Regions from separate parts of the Bilophila sp. genome, predicted to be linked through region 4. Evidence: predicted binding sites of a transcription regulator. Region 4 holds the regulator's gene; each other region holds the start of a gene.
What was found. Region 4 encodes sigma-54, which starts transcription at its own class of promoters, with help from an activator protein. Its sites were predicted from a motif close to CTGGCACGGNNNNTGCTT; they were not measured.
Positions count from the first base shown of each region.

Region 1: ACZM8Y_RS16935 (periplasmic heavy metal sensor) is a predicted target of sigma-54. The motif match lies at 3,910-3,927, and genes of this name have one in related genera.
Region 2: hpsG ((2S)-3-sulfopropanediol dehydratase) is a predicted target of sigma-54. The motif match lies at 2,747-2,764, and genes of this name have one in related genera.
Region 3: ACZM8Y_RS09690 (glutamine synthetase III family protein) is a predicted target of sigma-54. The motif match lies at 2,149-2,166, and genes of this name have one in related genera.

Region 1 covers NZ_DBMAFI010000096.1:2,788-8,474, reverse strand. The annotation lists gene ACZM8Y_RS16950 (alanine/glycine:cation symporter family protein) at 1-763, opposite strand, end outside; gene ACZM8Y_RS16945 (MltA domain-containing protein) at 1,005-2,228, shown strand; gene ACZM8Y_RS16940 (periplasmic heavy metal sensor) at 2,547-3,005, opposite strand; gene ACZM8Y_RS16935 (periplasmic heavy metal sensor) at 3,376-3,846, opposite strand; gene ACZM8Y_RS16930 (hypothetical protein) at 4,055-4,303, opposite strand; gene ACZM8Y_RS16925 (ATP-binding protein) at 4,294-5,687, shown strand, end outside.
Region 2 covers NZ_DBMAFI010000089.1:5,354-11,040, reverse strand. The annotation lists gene ACZM8Y_RS16640 (hypothetical protein) at 1-218, shown strand, start outside; gene ACZM8Y_RS16635 (sigma-54 interaction domain-containing protein) at 964-2,397, shown strand; gene hpsG ((2S)-3-sulfopropanediol dehydratase) at 2,938-5,451, shown strand; gene ACZM8Y_RS16625 (glycyl-radical enzyme activating protein) at 5,451-5,687, shown strand, end outside.
Region 3 covers NZ_DBMAFI010000025.1:4,587-10,273, reverse strand. The annotation lists gene rny (ribonuclease Y) at 26-1,585, shown strand; gene ACZM8Y_RS09690 (glutamine synthetase III family protein) at 2,203-4,392, shown strand; gene dapF (diaminopimelate epimerase) at 4,897-5,687, shown strand, end outside.
Region 4 covers NZ_DBMAFI010000026.1:36,690-42,376, forward strand. The annotation lists gene kdsA (3-deoxy-8-phosphooctulonate synthase) at 1-26, shown strand, start outside; gene ACZM8Y_RS10040 (KdsC family phosphatase) at 16-609, shown strand; gene lptC (LPS export ABC transporter periplasmic protein LptC) at 606-1,334, shown strand; gene ACZM8Y_RS10050 (LptA/OstA family protein) at 1,374-1,949, shown strand; gene lptB (LPS export ABC transporter ATP-binding protein) at 1,949-2,671, shown strand; gene rpoN (RNA polymerase factor sigma-54) at 2,982-4,460, shown strand; gene hpf (ribosome hibernation-promoting factor, HPF/YfiA family) at 4,598-5,134, shown strand; gene rapZ (RNase adapter RapZ) at 5,266-5,687, shown strand, end outside.

The sequences.
Region 1 (5,687 bases), on a different contig from region 4:
CCGCCGTGGGCGTGAAGGCTTCCTCAATGACGTGCAGGAACATCGCGGGCACTTCCTTGATGTGCAAAATGATGATGAGCAGCGAGGCAAGAGTGTACAGGGCCGCCATGAAAGGCACTATTTTCCCGGCAACGCTGCCGATGCGCCGCAGTCCGCCCAGCAGGACGGAAGCGATCAGCAGGAACAGGATCAGTGCCGTGATCCATGTCGGGATGCCGAAGGTTCCCCAGAGCACGCCGGAAATGGCGTTGGTCTGCACGGCATTGCCGGTTCCGAAGCAGGTTATCGCCGCAAAAATGGCGAACAGCCCGCCGAGCCATTTCCATTTTTCACCGAGGCCGTTCTTGATGAAGTACATGGCCCCGCCCACGAAGTTCCCCGCCGGGGTCACTTCCCGGTAGTGGACGGCAAGCAGGATTTCGGAAAACTTGGTCGCCATGCCCACCATGGCGGTACACCACATCCAGAACAGCGCGCCCGGGCCGCCCGAAAGGATGGCCGTAGCCACGCCGACGATGCTCCCCGTGCCGATAGTCCCCGCGAGGGCCGTCATCAGGGCATTGAACGGCGTCAGCTCGCCCTTGTCGCCCGCCGAGGAGCTCCTGCCCTTCCAGAGCATGGAAAACGCTGAAAAAATGTTGCGGAACGTATAGAAACGCAACCCTACGGTAAGGTAGAGGCCCGTTCCGATCAGCAAGATCAGCATGCCCGGTCCCCAGATCACGTCGTTGATCGCCTTCAAAGCCTGCATCAGCGTTTCCATCGTTGTCTTCCTGCGTTGCGTATTCGGGAGCTTGGTTCTATGGTGGCCGCGCACCGTTCAGCGGCGGTGCGGGACGTCCCTTTTTCAAGGGGACCCTCTGGCATGTACCGTATTGCAGGGGAAAATTTCATTATTATCACACCCGGTGAATCCGGTTCCGGGCATATGCGTACCGGTGCGCCGCCGTTCCCTTTGAGGGGAATAGGCCAGAGGGCGCGCCCCTTCACGCAATGAGGAATCCATGTTGAAAACATTCGTGTTGTGCCTTGCCGTCCTGTTGGCCGCATGCGGGGCCAAACCCGCCCCCAAGCCTTTCCCCGCCCCTGCCCCAACCGCCTCTTCCGAGATCCGGCGGCTGCCCCATCCCGCCGTCGAAGCGCTGGATACCCCGGCCCCGCTGTTCCGGCAGGCCTCGGCGGAACAGGCGCGTGCGCAGATCGCCCGTATGGATAAGGCGTCTATGGGGCTGCGTTCGTGGATGGAATTGGCCCCCGCACTGGAGCGGAGCCTTGCGTATGCCCGGAGCTGGGAACCGGACGAGCGGGCCGCCGAGCACAGCGGAATCAGGATCACATGGGGAGAGGTGGTTGCGTCGCTGGAAAAGCTGAAGGCGATACTGCCGCGGCTCGACGTCCAGCCCGAACTGCTGGAAGAGGGGTTCCGGTGGCTGGGCGTCACCCCTGAAGTCAAATTTACGGGATACTATTCGCCGGTTTTGCAGGCCAGCCGGACGCGCAAGCCGGGATACGAATATCCGATCTACCGCCTTCCGGAAGAGCTCGCCCCGGATCTGGCGTGGTGCCTGCCTACGCACAGTTGCCCTGAGGAAGCCTTTTTGCAGGTGATCAAACCGGAAGATCCGTATTACAGCCGGGCGGCCATCGATCTGGATGGAGCACTCAAAAACCGGAATCTGGAAATGGCATGGCTGGGGCATCCGGTGGAGACGTATGATCTGATGCTGGAAGGCTCCGGCATTTTGGCTTTTGACGACGGGACGCAGCAGGCCGCCCTGTTCGCGGGGCTGAATGGGCATTCGGGCCAGAGCATGGCGGGCTACCTGATCCGTTCGGGGGAACTTCCGCGCAGCAAGGCCTCGATGAAGGGGATCCGCCGGTGGTGGGACAGCCATCCCCAAAAGCGCAGGGCCTTTTTGAACGCTTCCAGCGGCTACGTCTTTTTCCGGTTCGGTGCCGAGCATCCGAAAGGGACGGCTGGCTGCGAACTGACGCCGTGGGTCAGCATGGCGGTCGATCCGCGCGTCCTGCCGCTTGGCGGCATCGTTTCCTACGCGCTTCCGGGGCGGCAGGGCATCAGGAGAGGGCTCGGCTTCGCGCATGATACCGGTGGAGCGATCCGTTTGCGGCGCATCGACATGTACACCGGGGAGGGTGAAGAAGCCCACCGCCAGGCCATGGCTATTTACAATCAGGGGCAGGTCTGGCTGTTGTTGGCGAAACGGTGAGCCTTGCCGAAAAAGTGAGTCTTCCCCTCCGGGGGAGAAAAGCCGTTGCCGTGGCGTTTCGCGCCCGGCTCCATGCGTTCATGCCTTTTCCTTACCGCAAAGAACCGTGCGCAAAACGCCAAGGCCGAGGGAGGCAGTCCTCCTCGGCCTTGGTGCGGAAGTGAGGTTGTTGAAGAAATATTCGGGAAGATGATGAACGGCCTGCCGCATATATCCTTGGTTGGGGCGGGAGGCGGAAGCCGCCCTCATGCGGCCCCCGCGCCTGATGGCGTATCAGGCGCACCGTTCCGGGGGGAAGGTTCCCCGGAACCCGGAGGTCTAGTAGTTGCAGTTGGAACCGTAGCCGCCGTGTCCGCCATGACCGCCATGACGCCCGCCGTGGTGGTAGCCCCTGCCGTTGCCCATCATGCCGTAGCCCGCCATGCCGCGGTCGTTTTCCATTCTGTCGCCGAGGGCCATGCGTTCGGCACGGAGTTGGGAACGGAGTTCCGCCACTTCGTTGGCGAGCTTGGAGATGGCTTCGGGCTTGGCGTTGGGGTTGCGGGACAGGGCTTCCAGCTCAATGTCCTTGGCGTCCAGCTTGTCCTGAATCGGGGATACGCGGCTGTAATACTCCTTCATCATGGCATCATAGGCGCTTTGGTTTTCGGGAGAGGACGCGGGCATCCCGGCGTGGCTGCCGTAGCTGTGATACCCGTTGTAGGCGAAAGCGGACACGCCGGAGCCAAGGACAATGGCGGAAAGGGCGAAAGCGGCGATAAGGGCGCGGGTCTTCATAATATGTGCTCCTGTGCTGGTGTTTGAGAGGTTGTGTGGGAAAACATAAGGCTCTGTTATAGTTTGTGGTTGTTTCATCTCCGCAGTACATTGAAAATACAGGCTTTTTCTCCAGTTTTCCTCTTGGCGGGAGCTACGGATAAGGCATTTTGCCGGTTATCCCTTTGGAGCTTCAAGGAAAAAAGCATCAACCATTTTTTATAACACAGCCAAACATAAATTCGTTGCGATGATGCGGAATATATGGTGAAGCGGTTGGCCGCAAATGTTCCGGTTGGGGCGGAAGGCGGAACCGGCCCCTGCGGCCCGTGCGCCTGTAAGATATCGGGGGGGCCGCTCCGGGGAGGAAGCCTCCCCGGGAGCTTGGAGGCTAGTAGCTGTAGCTGGAACCGTAACCGCAGCCGTGTCCGCCATGACCACCGCCGTGATGTCCGCCGTGGCGGTAGCCCATCATACCGCAGCCCATCATGCCGCGGCTGGGCTGGACGCCGAGTTCCTTTTCCATCTTGTCGCCGAGGGCCATGCGTTCGGCGCGGAGCTGGGAGTGGAGTTCCGCCACTTCATTGGCGAGCTTGGAGATGGCTTCGGGCTTGGCGTTGGGGTTGCGGGACAGGGCGTCAAGCTCAATGCCCTTGGCGTTCAGCTTGTCCTGAATCGGGGACACGCGGCTGTAATAGTCCTTCATCATGGCATCATAGGCGCTCTGGTTTTCGGGAGAGAGCGCGGACATCCCGGCGTGGTTGCCATAGTGGTGGTACCCGTTGTAGGCGAAAGCGGATACGCCGGAACCGAGGACGAGGGCGGAAAGGGCAAAAGCGGCGATAAGGGCGCGAGTCTTCATAATGTGTACTCCAGTAATGGTGTGTTGATTGAAAGGTTGAAGCCAAACGGCTTGCCAAGAGTATAGCAACAGGCGTGCCAAAGTACATAGTATTTTATAACATATGGATTTTATTTATTAAAATAAAAATACGCTCTTCGGCACTTCACGGGCGGCCCCGTGAGTGGGTAGAATGGAACCACAACGCGTTTCCGAGTGTGTAAAAACGTCACACTTCCCAGCCGGAGGCAGGGGAGGTACGCTTCATCAACTTCGGCGCCTTCAGCATGGATGCCTTCCCAGCCGGAGGCGGGATGGGTACGCCGGGGAACCTGCGGAGCATGGGGCCGAAAGTGGCTTCAATCCGGGAATGGTTTTTGCTGTACCTCAAAAAAATTCGGATCCCAAGATCCGGCAGCCGGGTATCGTCAGCCGGATGCCGCTCCGCAAAAGGATATTCACGTGTATATGTCGTCATTAAAGAAAATGCCCCGGTGGCTCACGCTGTTCCCGTGGTTCGTCATGCTCTGTGCCTTGCTGTTTTCAGCGGGGATTGTGGTGTTCGGGCTGCACAACGCCAAACGCGAATCGGATTTCACGTCCCAACTGACCCTTGAAAAAGGGGCGGCGCTCATCAGTGCGCTGGAAGGTGCGCTGCGGACTGGCATGGGTTACCACTGGTCTGATGAAGTGCTGAGCGATCTGCTCAATAAGGTTGGGGAGCAGCCGGACATCATTTCACTGGTGATCACCAACCGCAACGGGACGGTACTGATGGCGGCGGATACCGGGCTCATCGGCACGAGCTTCCTGCCTCCGGAAGTGTTGGCAAAGCTCGATCCGGCCCGGCAGGTCAAATGGAATACGACGGAATTGCCCGGTGGGATGCCCGTATTCCAAGTGTACAAGCAGTTTTCCGTCCCTCTGGGCGAACGCCGCAGGCATGGCGGCGGGCACGGGATGATGAGGCGCGGGATGGGCGGCTCGTGCGGCATGTTGGAAGAGAGCATTGCCGAGGGCACATCGCTGGTTATTTTCGTCGAGTACGACCTCACCCCCCTTGAGGAGGCGCAGGCTGCCGATGAAAAGCATATGGCGGTCATGTTTGGCATCCTCGTCTTCGTGGGCTTGGTAGGGGGGATTACGCTGTTCCTGATCCAGAGCTATCGGCGTTCGCGCAAGCTCGTGCAGGAAACGACTGCCTTTTCTTCGGAAATCCTGCGGACGCTGCCGGTGGGCATCATTTCCACGGACATGGACGACCGCATTACATCCATCAACCCCGCCGCACAGGATATTACCGGGCTGCACCGGACGGCGGCGACGGGGCGGGGCCTCCATGACCTGCTGCCCGGCGTTTGGGCCGTGCTTGAAGGGCGGACGGCTCAGGAAGCCGCGAGGGAGCAGGAGGCTTGGTGTACGGTCGGTGAACGCCGGATTCCGTTGGCGATCAGCGCCTCGCATATTGTGACCGAGGAAGGCGAAGCCATCGGCACGGCTTTGATCATGCGCGATCTTGGGGAAATCCGGCGCCTCCAGAGCGAACTGCGGCGGCGGGATCGTCTGGTGGCCCTCGGCAATATGGCGGCGGGCATCGCCCATGAAGTCCGCAACCCCCTCAGCGCCATCAAGGGGTTGGCCCGTTTCTTCATGGAAGCAAGCCCCGAAGGAAGCGACGAAAGCCGTATGGCCGACATCATGACGAAAGAAGTGCTCCGTCTGGACAAGGTGGTGGGCGACCTCCTCGATTTTGCGCGCCCCGATGTGCTGAACCTGACCGATGTCGCGCTGAACGAGCTTGTGGAGCGGGCCCGTGATATGGTGCGGTCGGATATGGACGCCCACAAGATCCGGTTTGAGGC
Region 2 (5,687 bases), on a different contig from region 4:
TCAACGGCAAAATCGGCCTTCGTGTCCAATACGTGAAAAATCATATCATCGATGGAGCGCGTACCGTTAACGTCACCTTTGATACCCTTGCGGAAGCCTTTGGGCATATGGAGGCATATAGGCAGCTCACGGTTCCGCAGGCCAAAGCCGCCGCTCAGACGGCCTCACCCTCCGGCGGCGGACATGGCTTTGTGATTTCAAGTCCGCGCATAAGATGAACGGCACGAGTCACTCACTACTCAACATGTTAAAAACATATGGAGTTTTTATATCCGGTTTTATGTCTTCAAGCACAATCTTGATACCCTGCGAGACCGGTTCCACCACCTCGTTTCATCTGTATACCTTGCAATGACGGTCTTTTATCCTTGACATTGATGCCTAACGGCAGGCACCCTGACTATGCGGGGATTGACGATCTACTGGGTACTGACATTTTTAAGCTGGCCTTTGTAGGTGGCCGATATTCTCGCTTTTCTTTCTATCTGGAGGCATGCAACGCTTCAAAAACGTTTACAATGCCGAAAGAGGTTGGTTAGTGAGCTGTACAGACTTCACCGTCCCTATGGGGCGAACCGCTAGAGAGGATTGCTTATGGCTTAAGGCCGTCTAATATTCCTTTTGGACAATGGGAAATATTGTATTGCTAATATTCAACTTACGCCGGAGTCAATTCAAAGATTCAATGATGAAACAGACCGATACGCTCATACGATATGGTACAGCCAACGTAATATATAAAAATGTTATTGAAACAGCGGCATGGTCAAAACGAGCCTTCTGGCTTCGCCGTTCTTGACCATGCCGCTGCTTTCGGCAATGCTCTTTTATAGGATATGGGTATCAACGGACTCCGCCGGGATTGCCGGAGAAGCCTGACCACTTGATCTTAAAGATTGCCCAAGGCTTTTTATTTGTCTATTCAATAGGGGGTAGGGCAGAGACCACTCACGAGGCAATACCATGAACAACAAAGAAAAATCTATCGACGGCTTTCAGAAAAAAATGCTGGAAATCCCTATAGCTCTTTCCAGCGTGGAGCTACCGGATTTTTTCCACTTTATCGACAATGCCCGGTTTGCCATCAACTTCGTCGATAAAAATGGGGTCATTGTCTATGCCAATCAGGAGGCTCGAGAATCCCGGATCATTCCCCCTGAATTTGTGGGACGCAGCCTTTATGACTTGAAGAAATTTGGCATAATACTGAATCCGGCGGCCATCAAGGTTATCGAATCCTGTAAGGTGAATATTGGGGAAGTCACCCAGTACAGCGGCCGTACGTTCATGTCCATCACCGTACCTGTCATCGACGACAGAAAACAACTCGAAGGTGTCATCGCCCTGACATGTGACATCGCCGACGTCTATAACTTCATTATCGCCTCATCATCATGGACACGTCATATTCAGGCTCCGCAGAGCTCCACCTCGGAGATGTTTCCCGATTCCAACGTCGTCACCGCAACTTCTCCAGAAATGTTGCATATTCTGAAGATGGCGGACAAAATCGCGCAGACAAGTGCTCCGGTACTCATTCTTGGGGAATCCGGCACGGGCAAAGAAGTACTCGCCAAACGAATCCACAGCAAAAGTAACCGCAACAAAAAAAGGTTGCTCGCAATCAACTGTGGCGCCATTCCGCCAGCCCTCATGGAGTCGGAACTTTTCGGCTATGAAAAGGGAGCCTTTACAGGTGCATGGCGAAATACGCCCGGCCTGTTTGAAGAGGTCGACGACGGCACACTCTTTCTTGATGAAATAGGAGATCTCGATCTCCAGCTTCAGGTCAAGCTGCTGCGCGTTCTCCAAGAAGGCAAGCTTAGACGCGTCGGTGGACGAAAAGATATCGACTGTCATGTCCGTATCATCGCGGCGACCAACAAGGATCTGCCTGTCCTCGTCAGGCAGGGGCTTTTCCGTTCCGATCTCTTCTATAGGCTAAGCGTCTTTACCCTGTCCATCCCTCCACTAAGAAACCGCCGGCAAGATCTCATGGAGTTTATCCCCTTCTTTCTGGAGAAATATAACAAGGCCTATGGGTTCTCCCGTTATCTGACCGGCGATGCGTGGGCCCACCTTCTCGCATATGACTGGCCTGGGAACGTGCGTGAACTCAGCAACACATTGGAAAGGCTGGTCGTTCTTGCCGAAACAAACGAGATAACCTCTGAAGATGTCACCAGGTACCTTCAATGTGGAGTTCAGAAGCATGACCTTCACCTCCCCTTAGAGGAAACCAAGGAAATGACGCTTCCCGAAGCCACGGAAATTCTGGAAAGAAAAATGCTCACCGACGCCCGGGCAAAATATGGAACATACCGAGCTATGGCCAACCATTTGGGCATCGACTTCTCCACCATTGCAAGAAAGATGCGCAAGTATGGCATAGAATAATAACCAGTAAACGCAAATAGAATGGTTACAGCCACATCCGGCCAGACTCGCTTTTTTTGAAAAAATCCAGCGACATATATTCCTCCATATTTGTTCTACAGGGCACATGGCCTCCACAAAAAGCTCCTGAAGACAACCCTGCGGCTGTCTTCTTGCAGCAACGTGCGCTTTTTTTGCAGCCCATCGGGGAAAATGGCATTTTGCCACACATTAAAGGAGCCGCTTGTCCCAAAAAGAAACAAACGATCTATTATATTATTTTTATAATGATAATTATATGTTATCATTTTTCTTCGTCCAAGTGCGGCATGTTTTTTCTCCCATCTTCCCACAAGAATGCAGCGATGATCGGGCATAATCCCTGCTGATCCGTACTGAATTTTACGTTTTTGTTGCAATTTGACAACACTATCGTGTTGTTTTTACCACAAACAATTATACTCCTAAAAATTCTAAAAAGAATTCAACATACTATATTCATGGCATAAATATAGCATTCTTGAAGGACATCCATCAAAAAAATCCCTTCAGGAGGATACCATGAATACGTCATTGACTTCCGTCAGCTACAGCCCCCAGGAACAAGCCATTGCCACCGGCAGTTGTGTCGGAAAGAACAACCCCCCTTCGTACCATGCCCGCTTTCAGAAAATATTCAGGCGCTGCTTTGAAAATATGGTTCCCTATGTCGATGTGAACCGCGCAAAATATTTTACTGAATCCATGAAGGAAACAGAGGGGCTGCCTCTTGTTCTGCGTTATGCCCTTGCTATGAAGCATCTCGCGGAAAAGCTTCCTGTCTATATTGAGGAGGACCAACTTCTCGTTGGCCGCGTCGGTACCGACAAGGGGCGTTACGGTTTGCTGTATCCTGAAATCATAGGCGACATCATGGGTGAAGGACTGGAAGCCGCCCAAAACAACCTAAGCGCTCCCCTGCACGTCGACGCCGAAGACCTCCGCTTCGTCAAGGAAAAAATCGTCCCGTACTGGAAGGACAAGGCGTTCCATAAAAAACTCATCCAATCCATCCCCAACGAGTTCAGAAAATTCACCTATGCCACGCCTGACGGCAGCGTGCCCAGACCCTATGTCGGGGAACAGGCATCCATGAACGGCTGCCTTCAGTGGGTACCAGACTACGATAAAATCATCCGTAAGGGCGCAGCCGCCATACGCAAAGAGGCGGAAGAACGCTTGGCCCATCTGGACAGAAACAACGCAAAGGATCTGTGGGAAAAGGAATTTTTCCTCAAGGCCATGGTGACCATCTGCAACGCTCTTGTGATATGGGCGAACAGGCATGCGGAAGCCGCCCGCCGTCTGGCAGCCACGGAATCCGACCCCATCCGCCGTGTCGAACTGGAGAATATTGCGGAAAACTGCATGAGAGTACCAGAGTTTCCGGCCGAAACGTTCCATCAGGCCATGCAGTCCATGTGGTTTGTGCAAAGCATGGTCAGGCTTGAACGCTGCGTAGGCTTCATGCTCGGCAACGGCCGCATGGACCAGTACCTCTACCCTTACTACAAGGCCGACATAGAATCTGGCCGTCTGGACGACGAAAAGGTGCTGGAACTTCTGGACTGCTTGTGGCTTCAGGAGGCGCAGTTCCTCAATCTGCCCATTTCCGCGCAGTCCGCCACGCAGCATGAAGGGTACGCTCACTGGGAAGCGGCGACCGTGGGCGGACAAACCAGCGACGGCCAGGACGCGACCAACGAACTAAGCTACCTCATTCTCCGTTCCCGCAGGGAATGCCCGCTTCAGCAACCCGACCTTGCGGTCCGAATCCATGCCCGTTCGCCTGAAGCCTTCCTCTGGGCCGTGGCGGAAACGGTCAAGGTGGGACAGGGGTTCCCAAAACTGTACAACGACGAGGAAATCATCCCTCTTCATCTGGCTAAGGGAGCACCGTTGCTTGATATTATGGACTACTGCGCTTCCGGCTGCACGGAAATCCGTATGCCCAACGTGGATTCCTACACAAGCCCCTGCACACAGACCAACTGCACGGCTGCAGTGGAAACTACGCTGTTCAACGGCCGCCTGAAGAGCTATGGAGAAGATTTGTTCTCCATGGAAACAGGTGATCCCTGTACGTTCCGCACATGGGAGGAGTTTTGGGACGCATTCAAGAAGCAGATTCAGTTCATGATGCGCTATGCCCTTTTCCTCCAATATCAAATTCAGGAGCAACGTGGTCAGACTTATGCCGCGCCCATGGAAGACGCGCTTCACGACAAGGCATTCGCGGCCTGCATGGATCTGGATACGCCTCGCAACATTCCCGGTACGCTCGACTTGGGTTTTGTGGAATGCATAGGCTTCGCCACAGCAGTGGACTCTCTGGCGGCCATTAAACAGTTTGTATTTGACGACAAGGTGTTCTCCATGCGCGAACTGCTGGATGCGCTGGAATGCAACTTTGAAGGCAAGGAGCATGTCCGCCGCGTTCTTCGTTCCGGCCACTGCTACGGCAACAACGACCCTTATGCCGACAACATAGGGCGTGACATCGAGGCTGCCTGCCAAGAAATTCTTTCTCAGAACTTCAAGAATACCGGCGTCCATCTCGATTTGCGCATGGTGAGCATCACGGCCAACATTCCCTTTGGGCGAATACTGGGGGCATCTCCCAATGGCCGACTCGCAGGCATGCCGGTATCCGACGGCTCCTCTGCCTCGCAAGGCATGGACGTCAACGGGCCTACTGCGGTTCTTTTGTCCAACTTCCACAGCAAGAACTGGGCTTCCACATCGCGCGCGGCGAGACTGCTCAACATCAAATTTACCCCCGGAGCTGTGGCGGGCGACGAAGGAACCCGCCGTCTCATAAGCTTCTTCCGGGCGTTCTGCGACCTCAAACTCTGGCATGTGCAGTTCAATGTCATCAACCAGAAGACCCTGATTGACGCGCAGAAAAACCCGAAGAAATACCGCAACCTTATGGTTCGCGTGGCGGGTTACAGCGCCTACTTTGTGGAGCTCTCCACCGCGTTACAGAACGACATCATTTCCCGTAATGCGCATAATGACTTCGGAGCCGCGTGATGACCGACGAAAAGACGAGCGGAATCATCTTCAATATACAGAAGTTTTCCGTCCATGACGGCGAGGGGATACGGACGCTCGTCTTTTTCAAAGGGTGTCCCCTCCGTTGCCGCTGGTGCAGCAATCCTGAGTCCCAGAACGGCTTTCAGGAGCTTTCCTACTCCGAACAGGACTGCCTGCACTGCGGCACCTGCGAAAAAATGTGCACCAAGGGGGCCATCCGTTTCACAAATGGC
Region 3 (5,687 bases), on a different contig from region 4:
CCGACACTATAAAGGGAGGGGATTTATGGAACTTTTTACCGCCTTGAGCGTCCTTGCGGCGATATGCGTCAGCGGGGGCGTAGGCTTTTATCTCAATAAGCACCTCAATGCCAAGCGGATTGGCGACGCTACCGAGTTGGCGACCCGCATAGTCGAAGAATCCCGCAAGGAAGCCCAGGCGCAGAAGAAGGAAATCCTCCTTCAGGGGCAGGACGAGCTGTTCAACCAGAAGCGCGAACTTGAGCACGAGTTCAAGGAACGCGAGCGCGAGCTGAAGGCCCGTGACCGCAAGCTTCAGGAGCAGGGAGAGCGGCTTGAGGAAAAGCTTGAAAAAGCGACCGAAAAAGAACACGAACTCCTGAGCGTCGAAAAGGATCTCGCCAAAAAGGAGCGGAAGCTTGCCGAGCTTGAGGAAACGCTCAACGAACGCATCGACGAGCAGGAACACCGTCTGCAGGAAGTCTCCGGCCTGACCGCTGAGGAGGCCCGGCAGCGGCTTTTTGCGGAAATCGAGTCCCGCACCCGCCACGAGGCCGCCAAGATGATGCGCCTCATTGAGGCCGAAGCCCGCGAAACCGCAGACCGCAAGGCGAAGGAAATCATCGCCTGTTCCATTCAGCGCTATGCGGGCGATTATGTGGGCGAACACACCGTCACCGCCGTGACCCTGCCCAGCGAAGACATGAAGGGCCGCATCATCGGCCGTGAAGGGCGCAATATCCGCGCTTTGGAAGCGGCTACCGGCGTTGATCTCATCATCGACGACACCCCCGAAACGGTCATCCTGTCCGCATACAGCCCCCTGCGCCGCCAAGTCGCCAAGATGGCCCTTGAGCGCCTCATTCAGGACGGGCGCATCCATCCGGCCCGCATTGAGGATGTCGTCCACAAATGCGAGCAGGAGCTTGAAGTGCAGATCCGCGAAGTGGGCGAACAGGCCACGTTTGACGCGGGCGTGCACGGCATCCATCCCGAACTCGTCCGCTTTCTGGGCCAGCTCCGCTACCGTACCAGCTTCACGCAGAACGTGCTCCAGCATTCGCTGGAAGTTTCCGCCCTGTGCGGCATGATGGCCGCCGAGCTCGGCATGGACATCAAGAAAGCCAAGCGCGCCGGTCTGCTGCACGACATCGGCAAGGCCGTCGACCACGAGGTCGAAGGCCCGCACGCGCTCATCGGTGCGGATCTTGCTAAAAAATACAATGAAAGCAAGGAAATCCTGCACGCCATCGCCGCGCACCATGAGGATCAGCGTCCTGAAACCGCGCTGGCCGTGCTGGTGCAGGCCGCAGACTCCCTTTCCGGGGCCCGTCCCGGCGCGCGCAAGGAACTCTTGGAAAGCTACGTCAAGCGCCTTGAGGACTTGGAAAACATCGCTTCCGAATTCGACGGCGTATCCAAAGCGTACGCCATCCAAGCCGGGCGCGAAATCCGCGTCATGGTCAATTCCGAAAACGTGGACGACGATCAGACGTACATGCTCTGTAAGGGCATTACCGGAAAAATTGAGGAAAACCTCACCTATCCCGGACAGATCCGCGTTACGGTCATCCGTGAGCGCCGGGCCGTCGGCTACGCGAAATAGCCATTGCCCATCATGCCTTTCACGGGAGGGAACTTCGGTTCCCTCCTTTTTTTGTGCCGCAAGGATATTGGCGGGAGCCGCCTCCAAATGGCGCGTCCTCTTCACCTAACCCCTGTAAAAGGGAACCTTTTTACAGGGCTTAGGCGAAAAGGTTCCATCCTCTCCTTTTATGGTTGGTATGCCGGGCGGGTTGTGCCCGCGCGTTGCCTCTCCGTAGGGGCGGCATGCTTTGCACTGGCACAATGGCATTAATCTACAAAAATGTAGATTGATGGGCATTTCCTACAAAAAGGTCTTTTTTGTGAAAACCCCACGGAATTTCATTTGATTGGGCGTTCAAGGAGTGGACTCTGGCGGACAGGAGGAAGGGGTTAGGATAAAAAATCTATGAAATCAAAGAAATAAATAAATTCTACATAAAGGTAGGATCTTTCATGAGCGCCTTGCTTCTCATTTTCTAGGGGAGGGGCAAACGGAATCCTGTTTCAGGATGTGTATAAAATAATCTTGTAGTTTCAGTATATTGATTGAGTGGCATGGATTCCGCCCGCACTTTGAGGATGTTGGCCCCGATTTTGCTTTTATCCGGGCATCAACCTTATTCGAGGAGTGAGTTCATGAGTTCCACCGTCCGTGAAACAGCCCTTGATCATATTTCCACCGCCCAGCCTGTCGCACCCCTTCCGGCTTCGGAACAGGGCAAGGCTCTTGCCAGCGGGTATGGCTGCGATGTCTTCAACACGCGCGTCATGCGCCAACGGCTCCCGCGCGAGGTGTATGACCGCCTCATGCGGACCATGACCCACCGCACCCCGCTTGATCCTGCCGATGCCGACATCATCGCCGGGGCCATGAAGGATTGGGCTCTCGAACATGGCGCTACGCATTACACCCACTGGTTCCAGCCAATGACCGGGCTGACCGCTGAAAAGCACGACGCCTTTCTGTCTCCCACGGCGGACGGGCAGGTGTTCGGCGAGTTTTCCGGGAAAATGCTCATCAAGGGTGAGCCGGACGCTTCTTCCTTCCCGTCCGGCGGCATCCGTTCGACGTTTGAGGCCCGCGGCTACACGGCGTGGGATCCTACCTCGCCGGTATTCCTGCTTGGCGACGAGTACGGGCGCAAGACGCTGTACATCCCCACGGTGTTCTATTCCTACACGGGTGAGGCCCTTGACCGCAAAACCCCGCTGATGCGCTCTGTGGAGGCCGTTTCCGCACAGGCCCTGCGCATCCTCCGTCTGCTCGGCAATACGACGGCTACCGGCGTTCAGGCGATGGTGGGTTCCGAGCAGGAATATTTCCTTGTCGATCGGCGTCTCTATGTCCAGCGGCCCGACCTCATGATGTGCGGGCGCACCCTTTACGGCGCAAAGCCCGCCAAGGGGCAGGAAATGGAGGATCACTACTTCGGCAGCATCCCCAGCCGGGTTCTGGCCTACATGCAGGATGTGGAGCAGCGCCTTTTCGCGCTCGGCATCCCTGCGCACACCCGCCACAACGAAGTGGCTCCCGGCCAGTTTGAGATCGCTCCCGTGTACGAGGATGTGAACATCGCCACGGACCACAACATGCTGACGATGGAAGTGATGCGCCGCACGGCCCGGAGGCATGGCTACGTTTGCCTGCTGCACGAAAAGCCGTTCGCGGGCGTCAACGGATCGGGCAAGCACAACAACTGGTCGCTGTGCGATTCCGACGGCCACAACCTGCTGAATCCCGGCGAAACCCCGATGAAGAACGCCCAGTTCCTCATCTTCCTCGCCGCCGTCCTGCGCGCCGTGCACAAGCACGGCATCAACCTGCGCCTCGGCATCATCGGGGCCAGCAACGATCACCGCCTGGGCGCCAACGAAGCGCCGCCCGCCGTGTTGTCCGTGTATCTTGGGGACAGCCTCTCCGCGATCATCCGTGCCATCGCCTACGGGAAAGAGGCCGCCGGAGGCTGCTCGGAACCGCTCCAGATAGGCGTTTCCGTGTTGCCGAACATCCCGCGCGATCTGTCCGACCGCAACCGGACCAGCCCGTTCGCGTTCACCGGCAACAAGTTTGAATTCCGCGCCCTCGGCTCCTCCCAAAACATCGCCACGGCAAATATTGCCCTGAATGCGGCTATGGCCTGCGCGCTGGACGACATCGCCTCCATGCTGGAAGCCGAGCTTGCCCAAGGGACGCCGCTCAACGCCGCCATTCAGGGCCTGCTCGCCAAGCTGTTCGCCGAGCACATGCCCATCGTATTCGACGGCAACGGGTACAGCGACGAGTGGCTTGCCGAGGCTGAAAAGCGCGGGCTGCCGAACCTCAAGGACACCGTGGCGGCCCTTGCCCACTACAGCGACAAGGATGTGATGGCTGTTTTTGAACGCCACGGCGTCCTGAGCCCAAGGGAAATGTTGTCCCGGCAGGAAATTTTGCTGGAGAGCTACACGCACAGCGTATCAATCGAAGGGCATACCGCATTGAAGCTTGGACGCACCCGCATCCTGCCCGTCGCCTTGGCGTATCAGACCCGTTTGGCGAAAGCGGCTTCGTCCGCAGCGGCCCTTGTGGACGATGCGGCGGAGGAAAAGGCGTATTTTGTACGGGTACGCGAGCAGGTGTGCGGCCTGATGTCCGCTCTGGACACCCTTGAAGCCGCCGTCAACGCCGATTTCGGCGGCACGGCGCTGGCACGCGCCGCCTACGCCCGTGACACCGTGCTTCCGGCCATGAATGCGTGCCGCAGCCATGCCGATGCGCTGGAATGCCTGTGCTCCAGCCATGACTGGCCGCTGCCGAGCTACGCCGAACTGCTGTGGCTCCACTAGGCTTCAGGGAAGGGCGCTTCTCCGCTTTCCGGGGCTGGCGGAGGGGCTGTCCCGCCGCTTGCTGAAAATATCCCGCTGGGGCCTGTTTGGGTATGGCGCCCTGTTCTCCGGTGGCGGCTCCGTGTGCAGTATGTCGCTTTGCCGGAGGGAACGGGAGAGAGGGAAGCCTTTCCGGGAAGGGCTTCCCTTTTTCCGGCCCAGCCGCCGGAAACGAGAGAGGCAGCCTCTTTCCGAAGAAAAAGACTGCCTCTCTACTCCCACCCTGAAACATTTTCAGGACAGGGTTTGAATACCCGTACTGGACGAAAAAAGCAAGTCACATATCGGACTTCGGTTTCCGGAAAGGTTCATCCGCCGAAGGGGGATGCGCTCCGATTTCAAACTGTTCCATATGGTTGTTCCGTTGAGGTGAGGAGGGCGCCCGTTATGCGCCTGTTGGAGGCCCCGCCCGTTTTTTCTGTGGAACGGCGCTGGGGGCGGTTTTCAACGATAGGGGAAAAGACAATGCGGTTTACCAAGATGCAGGCTGCCGGAAACGATTACGTGTATATGGATGCGCTCAAGGCGCCCATTCCAAGCCCGGAAGCGCTGGCCCGCCGCATCAGCGATCGGCACTTTGGCGTAGGCAGCGACGGGCTCATTCTCATTTGCCCTCCCTCCGATCCCGGCGAGGCGGATTTTCGGATGCGGATGTTCAATGCGGACGGCTCGGAGGCCGAGATGTGCGGCAACGGCATCCGCTGCGTAGGCAAGTACGTCTACGACAACGGGCATACGGATAAGGAACGGGTCCGCATCGAGACGCTGGCGGGCGTTTTGACGCTCCGGCTTCATGTCTCCGGCGGAAAAGTGGAAGCGGTGACGGTGGATATGGGGGAACCCCGCCTCGCCCCCAAGGATATTCCGGTAGGCGGGCCCGGCGAGGATTTCATTAACCGGCCTCTGCGGGTACAGGGCCGCGTCTGGAACGTCACGGCGGTTTCGATGGGCAATCCCCACGCCGTCGTTTTCATGCATGGCATCGACAAGTTGGATTTGCCCGGCATCGGGCCGCAGTTTGAGCATCACCCCTTGTTTCCCCGGCGCACGAACACCGAGTTCGTGGAGGTCGTCGATAGGCATCACTTGAAGATGCGGGTTTGGGAGCGCGGCGCGGGCGAAACCCTTGCCTGCGGCACGGGGGCGTGCGCGTCCGTGGTCGCCGCCGTACTGACCGGCAATACCGAGCGCAAGGTGCGCATGGAGCTCCTTGGCGGTGAGCTCGACATCGAATGGGATGAGGCCACCAACCATGT
Region 4 (5,687 bases):
TATGGAACATTCCTTATGACTTGTAATACCCTTTATTCCGATGGGATCGGAAGATCCGGCCAGTCCTCCACTCCACGGCACGAATCGCTTGAAAGCCTCGCCAAACGCATCCGTCTTCTTGTCTTGGATGTGGACGGTGTCATGACGGACGGCGGCCTTTACTATGACGCTAACGGACTCGCCATGAAGAGGTTCCATGTCCTTGACGGGATCGGCATTCGGCTGGCCAAAACAGCGGGGATTGAAGTCGCCGTCCTTTCCGGCATGGATGTGCCCTGCGTCGTGAGGCGGCTCGAAGTCCTTGGCGTGACCGAGTATCACGGCGGATCCGACAATAAATGTACTATCCTTGACGGGATGCGTAAACGGATGTCCCTTGAGTGGCACGAAATCGCCTACCTTGGGGATGATTGGGTCGATCTTGCACCGATGTCTCGTGTGGGGCTGCCCGCCGCCGTTGCGAATGCCATGCCGGACGTCAAAAAACTGGCGAAGTTCGTAACCCAAAAGGAAGGCGGATGCGGCGCCGTCCGGGAATTTGTCGATTTGTTGTTGACTTGCCAAGGGAAACGTGACGCTCTGCTTGAGCATTGGATGCGGTTGGAATGAAACGGTCACGAATCCTGCTTATTGCCGCTCTGGCGGCACTTCTCGCTGGAGGTTGGTATGTCGCGAAGCGTGGCGGGGAAACAACGCTGATCGGCAGGCTGCTTGATGTCGCCAACAAGGGCGGCATCAAGTCTCTTGACGGGGCGAAGCTGCAAGACAACGCCACACAACCCGGCAACCCGCTTGAGGAAGTGGCTGGATTGGCCATTAAGGGGATCAACCTCTTCCAAGGAAATAAAGGATTGGAACTGTGGCGTCTCAAAGCGAGCTGGGCCCATATGTCCCAAAACGGCGATACGATCGATGTGGACAAGCCCGTCGTCCGTTATGCGCTCGGTGAAGGTTCCGCAAGCAACCCTGACGATGATGTTCTTGATGTGCAGGCCCAGTTTGGAAAAATCACCGACAACCAGCGATTCCTCACACTTTGGGATGATGTCGTCATCACTCGTTATGATGAAGTCATCACCAGTTCGCGCATGAACTACGATGCCAATAAGCGCCTTATGACCTTTCCAGAAGGTGCTGTGTTTGAAAGTCCCACGGCATCCGGGACAGCCACCCTTCTTGCTTGGGATCTTGCTGCCAATGAAGTACATGGTTCGGAAGGCGTACTGGTCGTACTCAAGCCCCGCCCCGATGCCACAAACGCCAATGCCGCACCTTCCCCGCATGAAACGCAGGCCAATCCCCAGCAAGAATTACCTCAACCTGCAAAGAAATAAGCCGCTATAGCTTCAATGGGTTACGGCTAGGAAAACATTATGAAAAAACTTTTTTTAGGTATAACCACACTGAGTTTAAGCCTGCTCTGCTCTGCTCCGCTGTGGGCAGCGCCGGTGACGCCGCCAAAGCCCGCCAAAAATGTTGAAACACGGATCACCTCCGATCAGCTGACCTATATCGCTGAAAAACAGCTCGTCATCTTTGACAAAAACGTCCATGTAGTCCGACCGGATATTGAAATATGGGCCAGCAGGATCACGGTTTATTTGAAGCCGCCCAAAGGGGACGCACAGAAGAAAGAAAACGAAAAAGGCGGCATGCCTGCCGGAATGGTCGCCGGTGATGTAGAGCGTATCGTCGCCGAACGGAGTGTGCGCATGAAAAGCGAAAACCGCAACGGCACTTGCGCGAAAGCGACCTATACGATGGACGACGGCGTCCTTCTCATGGAAGGCGATCCCCGTCTGACCGACGGGGAAAACACGGTTACTGGGGAGACCATCAAATATTTTACGGAAGAAAACCGTAGTGAAGTCATGGGCGGCTCCAAGAAGCGCGTCGAAGCGGTCTTTTCCGGCTCTAAAAGCTCCAGCCCGATCCGGGGGAACCGCTGATGGCCCGACTGTCTGGAGTTGATTTACGTAAATGGTACGGCCAACGCGAGGTCGTGCGCGGCGTTTCCCCCGAAGTGAACCAAGGGGAAATTGTTGGTCTGCTCGGCCCGAATGGGGCGGGTAAAACCACTTCGTTCTATATGCTGACCGGGATCATCAAACCGTCTTCAGGGCGGGTTCTCCTTGAAGCTCAGGATATTGGAACTTGGCCGCTCCATGAGCGCGCACGTGTGGGCATTTCCTACCTCCCGCAGGAAAGTTCCGTCTTCAGAAAACTTACGGTGCGTCAAAACCTTCAGATTATTCTGGAGCATACGGGTCTTTCCCGCAAGGAGCAGAAAGAAAGGGCGAATATCTTGCTTGAAGATTTCGGCCTCACCAGGCTGGAAAAATCCCACGCTATGCACCTGTCCGGTGGGGAACGCCGACGCCTGGAAATTGCCCGTGCGCTTATTCGGGAACCGAAATTCGTCCTGCTCGATGAGCCGTTTGCCGGGATTGACCCCCTTGCGGTGGGCGATATTCAAGGTTTGGTGCGCGCCTTGCGCGATCGCGGGATCGGAGTTCTCATCTCTGACCACAACGTCCGTGAAACTCTGACGATTTGCGACCGGGCCTATCTCATGGTGCAAGGGCAGGTCGTTCTTTCCGGGACACCGGAAACCATTGTCAATAATGAACAGGCTCGGAGCGTCTATCTTGGAGAAGGGTTTTCGCTCTGAGGTTCCATAGCCCGCTATTCTTTGTAATGATAAAAAAGATCGTGTACTCCGGTACCGATCTTTTTTTCTGTGGCAAATGCAATAACCAGTTTTTTTCTCATTTCTTTTTTATCAAATAACCACCTACAAGAAAAGAACAGAAGAAAAAAGCATCCCTGTTCTTGCAACATCCCTGAGCATGTGGCATAATCCCTGCATGTGAGGCATAAAGATGCTCGGTTGCTCTTGGCCTGACGGGTACCGTCGGTTCCCCTCCTCTTTAAGGTGTTCCTGCGGGTTGGACAGACTCTTATGACAACGGGATATTTGCATGGCATTGGAACTCAGACAGCAGCTTAAGCTTTCACAACAGCTGGTGATGACACCACAATTGCAGCAGGCTATCCGCCTATTGCAGCTATCCCGCTTGGAGCTTGTGGAAACGGTTCAGCGGGAGCTGCTGGAAAACCCGTTTCTCGAAGAAATACAGGATGAGCCCTCCAACGAGCCCCCCGCAGAAGTCCGCCCCGAATCCCCACGCGATGAGCCTACATACGATCGGGAAGTGGCCCGCTCCGAAGACTGGGAAGACTATCTCGGAGAATTCGCAAGTACCCCGCAGCAAGTCCAGCCCAGAGACTATGAGCTCCCCGAAGAAATGAGTTCTCTGGAAGCCAGATATGCCTCCAGCCCCACGCTTGAAAGCCACCTTATGTGGCAGCTCCGCCTTTCCTCCCTTACTGACGATCAGAAAGAACTCGGTGAAATCATTATCGGAAATCTTTCTTCTTCCGGCTACCTTCAAGCATCCCTTGAAGAAATGGCGGAGATGGCACGTGCGGATTTTGCTGGCGAGGCTTCAACCGACGAAACGAAAGACAAGGCATGGCCTACAGCCGAAGAGGTAGAGACGGTTCTTAAGGCCATCCAGTTATTCGATCCGGTGGGTGTCGCCGCCCGAACACCTCAAGAATGCCTCCTCATCCAGATAAAGGCGTTAGGATATGACAGGGATCAGGTCCTTGTCGATCTCGTGCGCGATCACCTTGAGGATCTGGAGGCCCACAGATACAAGCCCCTGCTCCGCAAGTTCCGGCTGGATATGGATGAACTCAAGGAATACCTGGATATCATCCAGTCCCTTGATCCCATGCCTGGAGCGAGTTTTGGCGAAGGTGTGTCCACTTATGTCAGCCCTGATGTCTTTGTATACAAGGTGGACGGAGAATTCCTTATTGTCCTCAATGAGGACGGACTGCCGAATCTGCACTTGAGCCCTGTGTATGATAATGCATCGGAAAACGCGTCCAGCAAGGAAAAAGAATACTTCAACGAAAAAATCCGTTCCGCGGCGTGGCTTATCAAAAGCCTGCACCAACGGCAGCGGACATTGTACAAAGTTGTCGAAAGTATTGTAAAACATCAGCGCGGCTTTTTTGAGGAAGGGATCAGCAAGTTCAAGCCGCTTATCCTGAAAGACATCGCCGACGATATCAACATGCACGAATCCACGGTCAGCCGCATCACGACCAATAAGTATGTGGCAACCCCCTTTGGCGTGTACGAACTCAAGTTCTTCTTCAACAGCGCGCTGGAATTGGATGACGGAAGCCAAGTGGGTTCGGAGAGCGTTAAGGCGCTCATCAAAAAGTGCATCAGTGAAGAAGATCCTAAAAATCCCCTCTCGGATGAACGCATCGGTGAAATTCTCAAGGAACACTTAAAGGTGAATATAGCCCGGAGAACGGTAGCCAAGTACCGGATGGCAATGGATATTCCGTCATCATCCAGAAGGAAGGCCCATTTTTAGCCGTTCGAGGCCGCTTGAGAGCCCTTGACAGGACCTCAAAAAGGTTGTTGTAAAGGAATCATGCCTGACAAAGCAATGTCCGTTGCGGATATCTTGGTATTCGTTGTGCGGACTGGTTAGCAGCCAAAGGAGGCTTCATGCACATTTCCTTTACTTTCAAGAATTTCGAGCCGTCTGAACATTTACGTAAGTATGCCCGTCGCCGTATGGAGAAGTTGGGAAGGTTCTTCGGCAAGAACCCCGCTCTTGATGCGCAGGTAAATATGGCGGTCGACAAGTTCCGCCAGCGCGTTGAAGTTCAGCTTACCGGTGACGGCATCAATATTGCCGCCAGTGAAGCCTCGGAAGATATGTACGCCTCCATCGACCTTGTTCTTGATAAGCTGGAAGCTCAGGTCAAGAAGTTTGTTTCCCGGAACAAGGAAATCCATCGGAAGGGGCGCGCCAATGATATTGACGTGTATACGTTTGAAGTAACGGAAGAGGATGGTGAACGCACGATTACGGGGCGCGACCATTTTTCTCCCAAGCCCATGAGTCCCGACGAAGCGGCCATGCAGCTTGACGCAAATGACTTTGAATTCCTCACTTTCCTAAATTCGGAAAATGATCGCATCAATGTCATCTATCGGCGTAAGAACGGTAACCTTGGATTGATAGATCCTATTTTCTAGGGCTTGTGCCGATACGATAAAGTAATTTCAACAAGCCCGCCCGGAGAGTATCACCGGGCGGGCTTCCTGTTACTACGGAAGCACTCATGACGGATCAGCCTCTCCTTCCTAAACATGCCGTGACAAAGTCGATGAACCCTACTCCCGAAGGCCTCAAAGCGAATGCTGATAAGCCGATCTTCATCATCACCGGGCTCTCCGGTGCAGGCAAAAGTACTGTACTTCATGTCTTTGAGGACATGCGCCTGTTCACGGCGGACGGGGTGCCGCCAGAGCTCATGCCGGAGATGGTGCGCCTTCTACAGGGTTCCTCCGTTGAGCCTTCTCATGGCATAGCTCTCGGTTTCGATCAGCGGCGCAGCGAGTTTATGGCTGAACTCGATCAGGCGCTGCATCGGCTGTCCGGTATGGGATTCCGCACGAAGATCCTTTATCTGGAAGCAGATCCAGCCGTCATCATGCGGCGCTACGCCACAACTCGCCGTCCCCATCCGCTTGAGCGGGAAGGCGTCGGCTTGGAACAGGCCGTACGCGAAGAAATGGAACGCCTTGC